DNA from 4 places in the Pseudarthrobacter sp. MOO13 genome. Region 3 is predicted to be linked to each of the others. Evidence: riboswitches for the same ligand, from Rfam matches in the RefSeq annotation. Region 3 holds a riboswitch; each other region holds the start of a gene.
The links. Region 3 has a riboswitch for cyclic di-AMP ahead of AC4EEO_RS19305 (glycoside hydrolase family 16 protein). Riboswitches for the same ligand answer to the same signal wherever they lie in the genome.
Positions count from the first base shown of each region.

Region 1: linked by a shared signal. The riboswitch ahead of AC4EEO_RS15630 (aggregation-promoting factor C-terminal-like domain-containing protein) and the one ahead of AC4EEO_RS19305 (glycoside hydrolase family 16 protein) in region 3 are both predicted to bind cyclic di-AMP.
Region 2: linked by a shared signal. The riboswitch ahead of AC4EEO_RS08330 (C40 family peptidase) and the one ahead of AC4EEO_RS19305 (glycoside hydrolase family 16 protein) in region 3 are both predicted to bind cyclic di-AMP.
Region 4: linked by a shared signal. The riboswitch ahead of AC4EEO_RS14975 (C40 family peptidase) and the one ahead of AC4EEO_RS19305 (glycoside hydrolase family 16 protein) in region 3 are both predicted to bind cyclic di-AMP.

Region 1 is NZ_CM177848.1:3,437,960-3,441,234, forward strand. It holds partial or broken gene AC4EEO_RS15625 (glycosyltransferase family 39 protein) at 1-1,425, shown strand, start outside; cyclic di-AMP (ydaO/yuaA leader) riboswitch at 1,571-1,731, shown strand; gene AC4EEO_RS15630 (aggregation-promoting factor C-terminal-like domain-containing protein) at 1,737-2,444, shown strand; gene AC4EEO_RS15635 (glyoxalase superfamily protein) at 2,512-2,913, opposite strand; gene upp (uracil phosphoribosyltransferase) at 2,958-3,275, opposite strand, start outside.
Region 2 is NZ_CM177848.1:1,790,382-1,793,656, reverse strand. It holds gene AC4EEO_RS08335 (coiled-coil domain-containing protein) at 1-748, opposite strand, end outside; cyclic di-AMP (ydaO/yuaA leader) riboswitch at 1,002-1,174, shown strand; gene AC4EEO_RS08330 (C40 family peptidase) at 1,178-2,008, shown strand; gene AC4EEO_RS08325 (protein adenylyltransferase SelO) at 2,087-3,275, opposite strand, start outside.
Region 3 is NZ_CM177848.1:4,224,045-4,227,319, reverse strand. It holds gene rplI (50S ribosomal protein L9) at 155-607, opposite strand; gene rpsR (30S ribosomal protein S18) at 625-864, opposite strand; gene AC4EEO_RS19315 (single-stranded DNA-binding protein) at 991-1,557, opposite strand; gene rpsF (30S ribosomal protein S6) at 1,629-1,934, opposite strand; cyclic di-AMP (ydaO/yuaA leader) riboswitch at 2,305-2,474, shown strand; gene AC4EEO_RS19305 (glycoside hydrolase family 16 protein) at 2,560-3,275, shown strand, end outside.
Region 4 is NZ_CM177848.1:3,280,194-3,283,468, reverse strand. It holds gene AC4EEO_RS14980 (M23 family metallopeptidase) at 1-550, shown strand, start outside; cyclic di-AMP (ydaO/yuaA leader) riboswitch at 679-860, shown strand; gene AC4EEO_RS14975 (C40 family peptidase) at 931-1,608, shown strand; gene AC4EEO_RS14970 (NlpC/P60 family protein) at 1,771-2,538, shown strand; gene AC4EEO_RS14965 (HNH endonuclease) at 2,807-3,275, shown strand, end outside.

The DNA of each region.
Region 1 (3,275 bases), 790 kb from region 3:
TTGCCAAGCAGCTGCAGGTCCTGCTGGTGGTTCCCGGGTTTGCCCTCGCCTACCTGGTCGCGGCACCCGCCAGGCTGGGTCGGCGGCTGCTGCACCTGCTCGCCACCGGTGCCGCGATGCTTGCCGCGGCCGGCTGGTGGCTGGCCGTCGTGGAGCTCATCCCGGCTGCGGACCGTCCGTTCATTGGTGGTTCGCAGGACAATTCCATCCTGGAACTGACCCTCGGCTACAACGGCCTGGGCCGGCTGACAGGCGACGAGACAGGGAGCGTGGGCGGCGCCAACGGCTGGGGCGTTCCGGGGCTGCTGCGGATGTTCAACAGCGAATTTGGCGGCCAGATCGCGTGGCTGCTGCCCTCCGCACTGATCCTTGCTGCCGGCCTGCTGTGGGTGGGACGCCGGGCGCCGCGGACTGACGCCGTCCGGGCGTCGGTGCTCATCTGGGGTTCCTGGGTCCTGGTGACCGGCCTGGTCTTCAGTTTCATGGCGGGCATCATCCACCCCTACTACGCGGTGGCATTGGCACCGGGGATCGCAGCCCTGGCCGGCCTGGGCCCGGTACTTCTCTGGCAGCACCGGCGGCAGGCCGCCGCGGCGGTCTTCCTGGCCGCCGCAGTGGCCGCGGCAGCCCCTGATGGCATTCACCCTGCTGGGAACCACATCCGCCTACGGCCCGTGGCTGCGCTGGGTGGTGCTGGCGGCAGGCCTTGCGGCCGCAGCAGGAACAGGGTTGAACAGGTTCATCCGCCTGCGCTCCGTGCAACGGACGACGACGGCGCTCGCCATTGCGGCATCGCTCGCCGGCCCGCTGGCCTTCTCCATGTCGACGGCGGCGACGGCGCACAGCGGGGCCATTGTCAGCGCCGGACCGGCGCCGTCGTTCGGCGGCCCGGGCGGGTTCGGCGGAAACCGGACCGGCGGGTTTGGCGCGGGCGGCACGTCCCGGCAGTTCAACGGCCAGGCCGGACAAGGCCAGGGTGCCGGCCAGGGCGGACAAGGCCAGGGGGCCGGCCAGGGCGGGGCAGCGCAGGGCGGTCAGGGTGCCACCGGTGGCCGCGCCGGCGGGATGGCCGGCCTTCTGGGTGCGCCCACGCCGTCGGCCGGGCTCGTGGCCGCGTTGAAGGACGGTGCCTCAAACTACACCTGGGCAGCGGCAGTAGTCGGTTCGAACAATGCCGCAGGTTACCAACTGGCCACGGAACTGCCGGTGATGGCCGTGGGCGGCTTCAACGGCACCGACCCCTCCCCCACGCTGGAACAGTTCCAAGCGCTGGTCTCCCAAGGCCGGATCCACTACTTCATTGCCGGCGGGACCATGATGTCCAGCAGCGGCTCTGACGCCTCCACCCGGATTGCACAGTGGGTGGAGTCCACGTTCCCGGCGCAAAACATTGGCGGGACCACGGTCTATATCCTGGCGGGATAACCCGGCGCCGGGGATCCGCCTGCAGCAAATCGACGCGCCATGATTCGTGACTTCCGTTACCCAAATGTGACTAATGCGCAATCTTCCTGTACCGTCGATTGGGTGCGGTCCCCGTTCGGGCCGCATATCCCGGGTTGACGCCAAGCTCTGCCGCTTCCCGGATTCCGCTTGAGCAACGGCAGAGGCGGGGGACCCACCGTCCCGGGCAATGATTGCCCTTGGGGTTAAGCCAGCACGTGTTTTTTCCGTGCGGCCGGATGCCCTCATCCGAACCCGACAGCTAACTCCGCAGGTGTGAGAGGCGATCAATCATGTCTAAATCCATGGCAAAACCATGCCTGCAAACCAAGGCAAAACATCGGGCCAAACCCCAGCCCGCCAAAAAGACCACCGTGGGCCGGCGTGTTGCGGTCCTCGCTGCATCATGCGCGGTGCTGGTTGGCGTTGGCGCGGCAGGCCAGGCGACCAACAGCATGACCCAGGCGTCGTCCACCGGGTCAAGCGCTTCCACGTCGGCGGCGGATGCCCAGATGAGCATCGAGAAGAGCGAAATCCGGTCCAACCCGGCCGCGAATCCTGCTCCTTCCGCCATCAGCGTGGCACCGCAGGCCGCGGAGCCGGCCCCCGCGCCCGCTCCCGCCGCCCCGCCGGCTGAAGCACCCGCACCTGCGCCGGCCCCCGCGCCTGAGCCTGCTCCCGCCGTCGCGGTCAACGATCCCGCGGGCGCCCAGGCCTACGCCGCCAGCCAGCTGTCCTCCTTTGGCTGGGGACCGGACCAGATGCAGTGCCTGCAGACGCTGTGGACCAAGGAATCCGATTGGACCACCACCGCCACCAACGCCAGCAGCGGCGCGTACGGCATCGTCCAGTCGCTGCCGGCGGAGAAGATGGCCAGCGCAGGCGCCGACTACCTAACCAACTACCGCACGCAGATCAACTGGGGCCTGGACTACATCAAGAAGAGCTACGCCTCGCCCTGCGGCGCGTTGAACTTCCACCTGGCACACAACTGGTACTAGGCACCACCAGCACCGGGCGCAACGCAAACCGCGGGCCGCATCATGTCGATGCGGCCCGCGGTTTGCGTTAACCGGCGCCCTGGACGTCGCCCGGCCCGGCGTTCCGCCAGGGGATGTACTGGACAGACCACTTGTTGCCGTCCGGATCGGCGAAGTACAGGAAGTGGCCCCACTGCTGCACATCCACGTCGCTGACGTCCACGCCGTTGCCCTTGAGCTGGCGGTGGGCAGCCTCGATGTCGCTGACCACCAGCTGGAGGTTGGATCCTGTGCCGGGCGGAGCGTCGGTGAGCCCTTCGCCGATGCAGATGGAGCAGGCGGAGCCGGGTGGCGTCAACTGCACGAAGCGGATCGACTCCGACGGGCGTTCGTCGTAGTCGGCGTTGAAGCCAACCTTGTTAACATAGAAATCCTTGGCGCGGTCCACATCGGATACAGGGACAAAGACGAGTTCTAGTTTCCAGTCCATCCGCACAGGCTAGCGGCGGGAACGGTTTTGAAAAAGGGTGGAACCTACCCGGCGATCCCGTACAGGCGGTCGCCGGCGTCGCCGAGGCCGGGAACAATGTAGGACTTCTCGTTGAGCTTCTCGTCGATGGAGGCCAGGACGATGTGCACGTTCGCGTCGCCCAGTTCCTCCTCCAGCTTGGCCAGGCCCTCCGGGGCTGCCAGCAGGCAGATGCAGGTGACGTCGGAGGCGCCGCGCTTGAAGAGGAACTTGATGGCCTCACGCAGGGTTCCGCCGGTGGCCAGCATCGGGTCCAGGACGAAGACCTGGCGGCCGGTGAGGTCCTCGGGGAGGCGCTCGGCATACGTGATGATGTCCAGGGT
Region 2 (3,275 bases), 2.0 Mb from region 3:
GGCCCTGGCGATACTCCCCCTCAAGTGCCGCCGTCGTTCCCTTCAGCGAGGCAAGCTGGGCGGTCAGTTCGGTGCTGTGCTGCTGTTCGTCATTTACCTGCCGGGCAAGCGCATCCTGGGCGGAGCGGGCTGCATCCAGTTTGGCTTTTGCTTCCCCGGACAGTCGTTCCCGCTCAGTGCGGGCCACTTTTTCCTGCTCTGCCAGTGATGCGGCAACTTTTCCGGCAGCCGCAGCTTTCTCCACCAGAGCAGCAGTCTTGTCGCCCACCAGCTGGACGAGGTTGAGCCCTTGGACGCTGTTGTTCCGCAGGGCATCAAGGGCCACGAAGAATCCGGTATTGGTCCCGCCCGTCTTGTACGCCTGGACGGCAAGCGCTCCGATTTCCTTGCGATGCCGGGCCAGTTCGTCGTTGGCGCGGGCAGCCCGGGCGGACAATGAATCCAGCCTTACCGATGCCGCTTGCAGCCCGGCGTCGGCTGCGGCGTAGTCGGCCGATGCCCGGACCGCCGTGTTACCGGCGGCTTCAGCCTGGGTCTGGAGGCCGTCCAGGAACCCATTGATGGTGGTGATCTCTGCCGCTTTCGCTGCCTCGGAAGACTGCGCCTGCTGCACGTCAGCCCAGGACGGATACCCACCGGGAGGTGCAGGCTCGTCTGCAGTGGCCGGCAGGACCGTGGCCGCTGCCACTGCGATGGCGAGCAGTCCCCCCACCAGCGGGGACGTGGGCATGGTCACGAACAGGGGCATAGTCCCGAAGCATACCGGCGGCACGCCGGAGCGGAAAGGCGGCCGTGCCTGCTTTGTTACCCGTTTGGTCCGGTGCCGGACCGGCGGGAGCCCGGCGTGGGTGGATCGGACCCATCCAATCGTTGGTTGAATACGAGAGAAGAACCTCGCATGTTATCTAAACGTGACAATGGGAGGGTCGGCGGGTTATGGTCTTCTGGTGTCCCTCCCCAAACGGGACACTCCCATCAGTTTGCCGAGCCCTGCCGCTGATACCGGGATTCAACCGCATTCATGCTGGCAGGGACGGGGGAACCAAGTTTCCACGACCTTTCAGGTCTTGGGGTTAAGTCGGACAGCTCCTCCGCCCACCGCGGAGATATGTTCGGCCGGGTATCTCCAACCCGAACCCGACAGCTCACCCCGCAGGCATGGGAGAGGCGATCAATCGTGTCAAAGAATCTCAGCACTGCCCGCCACCGCGCGACCCCGGCCCGCTCCATTGCGCTCGAGGGACTCGCCGTGACGGCCAAATCACAGGCCCGTTCGTTTGGCCGTCCGGCCCTCGCTGTTGCCGCCGCGTCCGGCATCGCGTTCGGCGTCGGCGCCCCGGCCCATGCGGGCGTGACGGGCGCGGACACCACTGAGCAGGCCAGCGTCCAGGCCGCCGCAGCTCCTGCAACTGCTCCGGCAGCCGCGGCAGCAACCGTCCACACCGTCGTTTCCGGGGACACCCTCGGCGCGATTTCGGCCGCGTACGGAGTCAGCCTCAATGACCTCCTGGCTGCCAACGGCCTGGGATTGTCGTCCATCATCTACCCCGGTGACCAGATCCAGATCCCCGGCGCCGGCTACGTGGCAGCACCTGCGCCGGCAGCGGCCCCCGTCCAGGCGGCAGCCGCCACCGCACCGGCGAACACCGGCATGAACATGTCCTACGCATCAGCAACGCCGGTGGCGTCCACCACCGGGAGCGGGACCGGTGCTGCCATCCTGGCCTCCGCCTACGGCCAGGTCGGCGTGAGCCAGGACTGCACCGCCATGGTTGAAAAAGCCCTGCGCTCCGTCGGCAAGAGCGTCGGCGACCTGGCTCCCACGCAGTTCTTCCAGTACGGCAGCGTGGTCGGGAGCCCGGCACCCGGCGACCTCATCATCACCTCGGGCCACGTGGGCGTTTACGCCGGCAACGGCCAGGTTGTGAGTGGCGGCGTCAACGGCTACACCACGCAGGTGCACTCCATCAGCTGGCTCAGCGGCTACTCAGTGGTCCGCGTCGCCTAGTCTTCGCGCAGTAAAGCCTGCTCCCAACAGGAGGGTGGCAGCCGGGTCTCCGGTTGCCACCCTCCTGTTGTCGTCGGATCAGGTCCCGCAAAAGGTCGTATACGTCCCGAAGTCCGCCGGGGCACCGTCCATGTAGCGTTCCAGCCCGGCCCGCTCGGTGAAAGGATCGGTCACGGCCTGAAGCAGGCGGTGCAGCGGGGCAGTGTCTCCCTCCGTGCCGGCGGCGAGGGCTTCCTCCACCAGATGGTTCCGTGGAATGTACGCCGGGTTGACGCTGTCCATCAGCCCTGCGTCGGGTTGCAGCGCCAACCACCGCTCCGACCAGGCGTCGAAGCCGGCCAAATCCATCACCATCCCGCGCACCGGGCGCAGGTCGCCGCGGGCCGCCCTGCCTAGGTTACGGAAGAACAGGGTGTAATCCACCGGGCCGTCCTTGAGGATGGCCACCACATCGTCAATAAGGCTGGACGCGGCGTCGTCGCTGGCGTTTCCAGCGGCAAGACCCAGTTTGGTTTTCATGCCGCCCGTCCACGCCGTGCTGTACTGTCCACGGAATCCACCGAGCACCTCCACCGCTGCAGCAACAGCTTTGTCCTCGTCTTCGTCAACGAGCGGCAGCATTGCCTCGGCAAGGCGGGCAAGGTTCCATTCGGCAAGGACTGGCTGGTTGGCGTAGGCGTAACGGCCACTGACATCGATGGAACTGAAGACGGCGGCGGGATCGAAGGCATCCAGGAACGCACACGGGCCGTAATCAATGGTTTCCCCTGAGATGGTCATGTTGTCCGTATTCATGACCCCGTGCACGAATCCCGCCAGCATCCACCGGGCCACCAGCCCGGCCTGGGCGGAACAGACGGACGCAAACAGTGCCAGATAGGGGTTTGGGGCGACGGCAGCGTCCGGATAGTGCCTGCTGATGGCGTGGTCAGCCAGCCGCTTGAGCAGGTCCATGTTCTCCGTGGCCCGGGCGTACTGGAAACTCCCAACCCTCAAGTGGCTGCTGGCCACCCGCGCCAGGACAGCACCGGGCAGCATGCCCTCGCGCCGGACCTGCCGCCCCGTCGCCACGACGGCGAGGGAGCGCGTGGTGGGAATACCCAGGGCGTGCATGGCCTCACTGACAACGTACTCGCGCAGCATTGGCCCGACGACGGCCCGGCCGTCCCCGGCGCGGGCGAAGGGGGTGCGCCCCGAGCCTTTGAGGTGGATGTCCAGCAGGCGGCCGGCGCGGTCCGTGACTTCCCCCAGCAGGAGCGCGCGTCCG
Region 3 (3,275 bases):
GGAAACGGTGGAGTGGTGCAGGCCAGTAACAGCGGCCCGCACCCAAGCCTATGGCGCCCGCAGCCGGCTGCTGGAAACCCCGGCAGTGACCTTGCACGCAAATGGCCCCCGCACCGGAATCCCGGGCGGGGGCCATTGAACTGCGGTGCGGAAACTACTTTCCGGCAACGACCTCAAGGTCGATGACAGCGGAAACATCCTCGTGCAGGCGGACGTTGGCCGTGTACGAACCGACAGACTTGATGTGGTTCGGCAGTTCAACGTTGCGCTTGTCGATGGCACCGAGGCCGGCAGCCTCGACTGCGGCAGCGACATCAGCAGGCTTGACGGTGCCGAAGAGACGACCGGACTCGCCGGCCTTCACCTCGAGCTTGACCTTCTTGGAGGACAGAGCCTGGGCCTGTGCCTGTGCAGCTTCAACAGAAGCGTGCGCACGGGCGGCGCGGGCAGCCTTGATGGACTCAACCTGCTTCTCGCCACCCTTGGTCCAGGTCAGGGCGAAGCCGCGGGGCAGCAGGAAGTTACGTGCGTAACCGTCCTTGACCTCGACAACATCGCCAGCAGCACCGAGACCGGTTACTTCGTGGGTCAGAATGAGCTTTGCCATGTTAGTTAATCCCTTCCTTAGCCGCGGCCAGCGCCGGAGTAAGGCAGCAGAGCAACTTCGCGGGCGTTCTTGATTGCCTGGGCGATCTTGCGCTGTTCCTGCACCGTGACGCCAGTGACGCGACGGGCGCGGATCTTTCCGCGGTCGGAGATGAACTTGCGCAGCAATGCTACGTCCTTGTAGTCGATGACAGTGATGTCAGCGGCCTTCAAGGGGTTGGACTTTGGTTTGGGCTTACGGAGTTCAGCCTTAGCCATCGTGGAGCTCCTATTCTAGGGAGCCCGTGGATATTGATCCACGGGATGGTGGTGGTCCGACGGCGGCAAAACCTTGGGTGCCTTGCGGCTCCCGGGCATTCCCGGCATCGGGCCGTTGTTTGGGTTTTAGAAGGGAGGTTCGGAATCGGGGCCGTTGCCCCAGCCGCCTGCATTGGACACGCCGGGCGTGGCCCAGGGATCGTCCTGTGCAGCCTGCTGGTTGCCGCCGCCCCAGCCTCCACCGGAGTTGCCGCCCTGGTTTCCACCAGGGTTGCCGCCTCCGAAGCCACCGCCGCCGTTGCCGCCGCCCCCACCCTGTCCGCCGGAGCGCTGGGTGCGGTTGACCTTGGCGTTGGCGTAGCGCAGGCTGGGGCCGATTTCGTCGACCTCAAGCTCGATGACGGTGCGCTTTTCGCCTTCTTTTGTTTCGTAGGAACGGCTCTTCAAGCGGCCGGTGACGATCACGCGCATGCCCTTGGTCAGGGATTCGGCGACGTTCTCGGCAGCTTCACGCCAGACCGCGGCGCGGAGGAACAGGGTCTCCCCGTCCTTCCACTCGTTGGACTGTCGATCAAAGGTGCGGGGGGTGGAAGCGATGGTGAAGTTCGCTACTGCGGAACCGGACGGTGTGAACCGCAATTCCGGGTCATTGGTGAGGTTACCGATGACCGTAATGGTGGTCTCGCCTGCCATCTACTGCCTCCTTGTTCGATCCTGGGTGAAGAGTGCGTTCCTGCGGGGTAAAGAATGAATTTTGGTGCTGATTACTCAGCAACAACCTTCTGCTCTTCGGGGCGGGTGATCTTGGTGCGCATGATGGTCTCGTTAAGAGACAGCTGGCGGTCAAGTTCCTTGGCGGTTTCCGGCTTGGCGGTGAAATTCACCACGGCGTAGATACCTTCGGACTTCTTCTTGATCTCGTAAGCCAGACGGCGACGGCCCCAGATGTCAACCTTTTCGATGGTTCCACCATCGTTGGTGATGACGTTCAGGAACTTCTGAAGCGACGGCTCAACGGTACGCTCTTCGACCTCGGGGTCGATGATTACCATCAATTCGTAAGGACGCATATGTGAACCCACCTCCTTTGGGCTAAGCGGTTACGGCATTTCCGTAACAGGAGGTTCATTTGCGATTCTGCACAGTGCCTTGCCACCAATACGGAGGCAGGACGCAGCACAGACTTCAATATCCTAGTGCATCTGGACCTGATAGGCGATTCGCGCTTGACTCAAGGCTAGCCGCGTGATGTGGCAGGAGCAGCCTGACCGGACACCTATGTGGAAAACGCAGGAGTGTGCCGTTCGCCAATAGACGTCTATGCGGGTGCACCGCGGGACGCCACGCCCACCGCGCCGCTTCCGTTACCCAATTGTGATTCCGCAGGGATTTTCGTGTACGGTCTTCGGGTGGGCCGCCCCAGCCGGCCCCAATCCCGGAAGACGCCCAACTCTGCCGCTTCCGCGATCCCTCAGGTTCCAAGGCAGAGGCGGGGGACCCAAGTGTCACGGGTATGGCTCCCGCCTGCCCTCGGGGTGAAGCCGCGATCCGCGGCCGAATGGCAGCATTCGAACCCGACAGCTAACCCCGCCGGCGTTGAGAGGTAAATTCCCCATGCCCGCATCCCGCAAATTGAGCGCCAAACGCGCCCGCCGTCATCAGAATGAGACCCCATCGGCCGGGCTCCGTCAGTTCTTGACATCCAGAGATTCCCGCCGCCTGCCCTTGGCCGCCGGCCTGGCAGCAGCCGTCCTCGGCGCAGCCTCCCTTGGCCTCGGCGTCGCCAACGGCAATGAAGCTGCCGACGTATCCCGGGTGGCCAGCGCCGCCGGGGCCGGCAGCGAGGTACAGGTCCAGCCCACCCCGTCGGCCGCAGTCCAGTCCGCTCCGGCGCCCGCCCCGGCACCGGCAGCCGCACCCGCGCCCGCACCCGCACCAGAGCAGGCTCCGGCCCAGGCGCCGGCTCCCGCGGCACCCGCCCCGGCTCCGGCCGCTGCGGCTCCTGCACCGCAGTCCCCCATCGCCGTGGCACCAGCCTCGGCACCGCTGGCCAACAGCGGGACGCCCATGCCCGCAGGGGTCCCCGGAAACTGGACCATGACCTTCGCTGACGAGTTCAACGGTTCAGGCCTGGACGGCGGTAAGTGGTCCAACTGCTGGTTCTCCCCCAACTGCGGAACCATGAACAAGGTGGCCACCAACCCAGCCAACGTCTCCGTGGCCAACGGCAACCTGGCCCTTAGCCTTGCCTCCTCGTCTTCCGGGTCCTTGGTCTCCACGAACCCGAAGGGTGGAGCGGGCACCGGGTACCAGTTCACCACCGGGTACGTCGAGGCCCGCATCAGGTTCCCCGGCAACGCCAACGGCCTCTATAACTGGCCCGCGTTCTGGACCACCGGGCAGTCCTGGCC
Region 4 (3,275 bases), 940 kb from region 3:
CGCCTCCGCAGTCAGCCCCCAGCCCCAGATTTCCGCGGATGTAGGCGCCCAGATCGACTTCAGCCGCTCAGCCGTCGTAACGCAGGCGGACCCCGACGGGAAGCTGAAGCAACTGCTGAGCGCCCAGTCGGCCGGATCAGTAACGCGTGCGGCTTCCGCCGGGACCCTGGCCGCGCCGCTGGCATCCCTCGTGACCGCGTCGCCCTTCGGCTACCGGGTCAGCCCAATCACCGGCGGCACCGGAGATTTCCACCGCGGACAGGACTTTGTGGCACAGTGCGGGACGTCCGTCCTGGCAGCCGCAACAGGAACCGTGACCTTCGCCGGCTGGCACCAGTTCGGCGGTGGAAACCGGGTGGTGATCGACCATGGCAACGGCCTGGAGACCACGTACAACCACCTCTCGTCCTTCAACGTCAAGGTGGGCCAAACGGTCTCCCGCGGCGAAGTCGTGGCGTTGAGCGGGACCACCGGGGCGTCCACCGGCTGCCACCTGCACTTCGAAGTTCAGGTCAACGGCGAAGTGGTCGATCCGATGGGCTGGCTGTAACCGTTTGATTGCGCACTCCCAGATCGCCGTGACCCGCCGTGACCTGAATGTGACATTGAAGCAAAACTGCTGTACCGTCTAACTCGCGTCAACTTTTCCGAAGTTGACGCTCTTGAGTGGATTGCCTAACTCTGCCACCGCTCAAGGTCCGTTCGCATTTCATCGTCTGGCAGGGGCGGGGGAACCAATTTTGGCCTTCTGCGTTCTGGAAGGCCTTGGGGTTAAGTCATGAGCTTCCCAGGAAGCGAAGTGGCCGGGTGACTCCCATCCGAATCCGACAGCTCACCTCGCAGGCATTGGGAGAGGCTACCTTCGTGTCTTCACGCCATAATTCTGCGCGCCACCGTGCGCAAACGGTTCGCGCCAACCCCTTGGACGCCATGTCCAAGGCCGTAAGCGCCAATGTCGGGACCGTGGGCCGCCAGGCTGCCGTTGTGGCAGCGGCTTCAGGCCTCATCCTGAGCATGGGCCTGCCGGCCAACGCCGCGGACACCACTGCCGGCATCTCGGCCTCCACGGAGTCCGGTTCCGCGCAGACCGCCCTTGCTGTCACCGCGGCCCCCACGGCCACCGTTTCCTTCGAGCGTCCGGCGGTCAAGACCACCGCCGCCCCGAAGGTGGAAACCGTGCGCACCCAGTCCACCGCGTCCGCGGACCGCACCGCCACCACTGCCGGCCAGGAGGCGTCCAAGGCCGGACAGGCAGTGGAAGCCGTTTCGTCCGCAGCCACCTCGGGTATCGCCGCGATCGCCTACACCGGCATCGGCCACCCCTACGTCTGGGGCGGCACCACCCCCAACGGCTGGGACTGCTCTGGCTTCGTTCAGTGGGTCTACGCGCAGGCTGGAATCAGCATTCCCCGCACGAACGCGTGGAGCATCATGACCCCCACCTCCACCCCCCAGCCGGGCGACCTCGTGGTCCAGAACGGCGGCGCACACGTCGGCATCTACGTCGGCAACGGCATGATGATCAGCGCGCTCAACCCGTCGCAGGGAACCATGCTCCACTCTCCCGCAGCCACCGGTACTTCCACGTACTACCACCTGAACAAGTAGTTCTTGGGCTCCACGCTCCAAGGGCTATTTCTTTGCCCAAAGCTTTTTCGCTAGAAACCAACATCCCCGTTCGGGACGCGCCGGCGTACCCCCAAGATGCCGGCGCATCCAACCCCCTCGGACAGGCCACCGCGGTCCAGAGGAAAACGAAAGAGAGAACTGATGACGACTCGTGCTACCGCACGGCACCGCGCCGAGGTCACCAAAACCAACTCGATCGCGATCATTGCCAAGGCTGTCAGCGACAACGCCGGCGGCATGGGCCGCCAGGCTGCAGTAATCGCTGCAGCTTCCGGCCTGGTCCTGACCAGCGGCATCGCAGCCAACGCAGCCGACACCAACGTCAAGCGCGACTCGGCTCCGGCATCCGCCATGGAAGTTGAATCCGCCGTCGACGCTCCGATCTCAGCGGCTTCCACCATTGCCATCAGCTTCGAAAAGCCGGCAGTTACCACCACTCCGGCACCGGCTCCCGAGCCCGAGGTTGCGGTGCAGGAAGCCGCTCCCGCTCCCGTTGCCCAGGCCGTTGCCGCTCCCAAGGTGACTGCCAAGGTTGCAACTGCCGATGCCACGGCTGCCCCCGCCGCCCAGGTTTCCGCCAGCGGAAAGGGTGCTGCCATCCTGTCCGCTGCCTACGCCCAGCTTGGCGTACACCAGGACTGCACCATGCTGGTGACCAACGCACTGGCTGCCGTCGGCATCCACTTCCACGACTGGCCCGCCGGTTACCTGTCATTGGGTGACAGGGTGTCCGCATCCCAGGCCCAGCCCGGCGACCTCATCTACTACGCCGACGGTGGCGGAGGAATGGCCCACATCGCCGTCTACGCCGGAAACGGGATGGCCGTCCACGGCGGCTTCAACGGCAACGACACCGTTGTGTTCAGCGCCAACGTTGGCTCCGGACCGGTCTTCATCCACGTTCGGTAACCACTGCCGCCCGCCGCACGCGGCGCCGCATAAGATGTGCCCGGAAGGACCCCTGCCCTTGAGGCGGGGGTCTTTTCCCGTTTAACTCCCGCCATTCTGCGTGCATCCCGGCTCCCGCCACCGGGGTGGGGATCCGGCCTCCGCGTATACCGATTACCTGATATTGCAATTCTCTGTTTACTCTTGTGATGTCGATCCATAGCCCGGACATGCCGAGGGCAGCCGGCCCTCGTGCCCCTGACGGGTGCGGCCGTGAAGAGGTACGTGCATGCGCACTCTCGTTCTGAATGCTGGATATGAACCGCTGGCGGTTATCACCTTCCGCCGGGCGCTGGTGCTTGTGCTCACAGGCAAGGCGAGCGTGGTGGCCGAGGGGGATGATCCCGTGGTGGGCCCCACTGACGTCCTGGGCCGCCCGTCCGTGATCCTCCTCAACCGCTACATCCGCCCGCGGTACAACCACTCAACGGCCGTCAGCCGCCGTGGTGTGCTTCGACGTGACGGGCACAAGTGTGCATATTGCGGAAAGGCAGCGCACACAATCGACCATGTCCACCCAAAATCGCGGGGCGGAGCCGATTCCTGGGAGAATCTCGTGGCTGCCTGCCTGCGGTGCAACAACGTCAAGGGTGACCATACCCCCGGCGAGATGGGATGGACCCTGCGCTTCGTGCCGGAGCCGCCGCACGGAACCATCTGGCAGATCAAGGAACTGGAGAAGCCAACCCCCGCCTGGG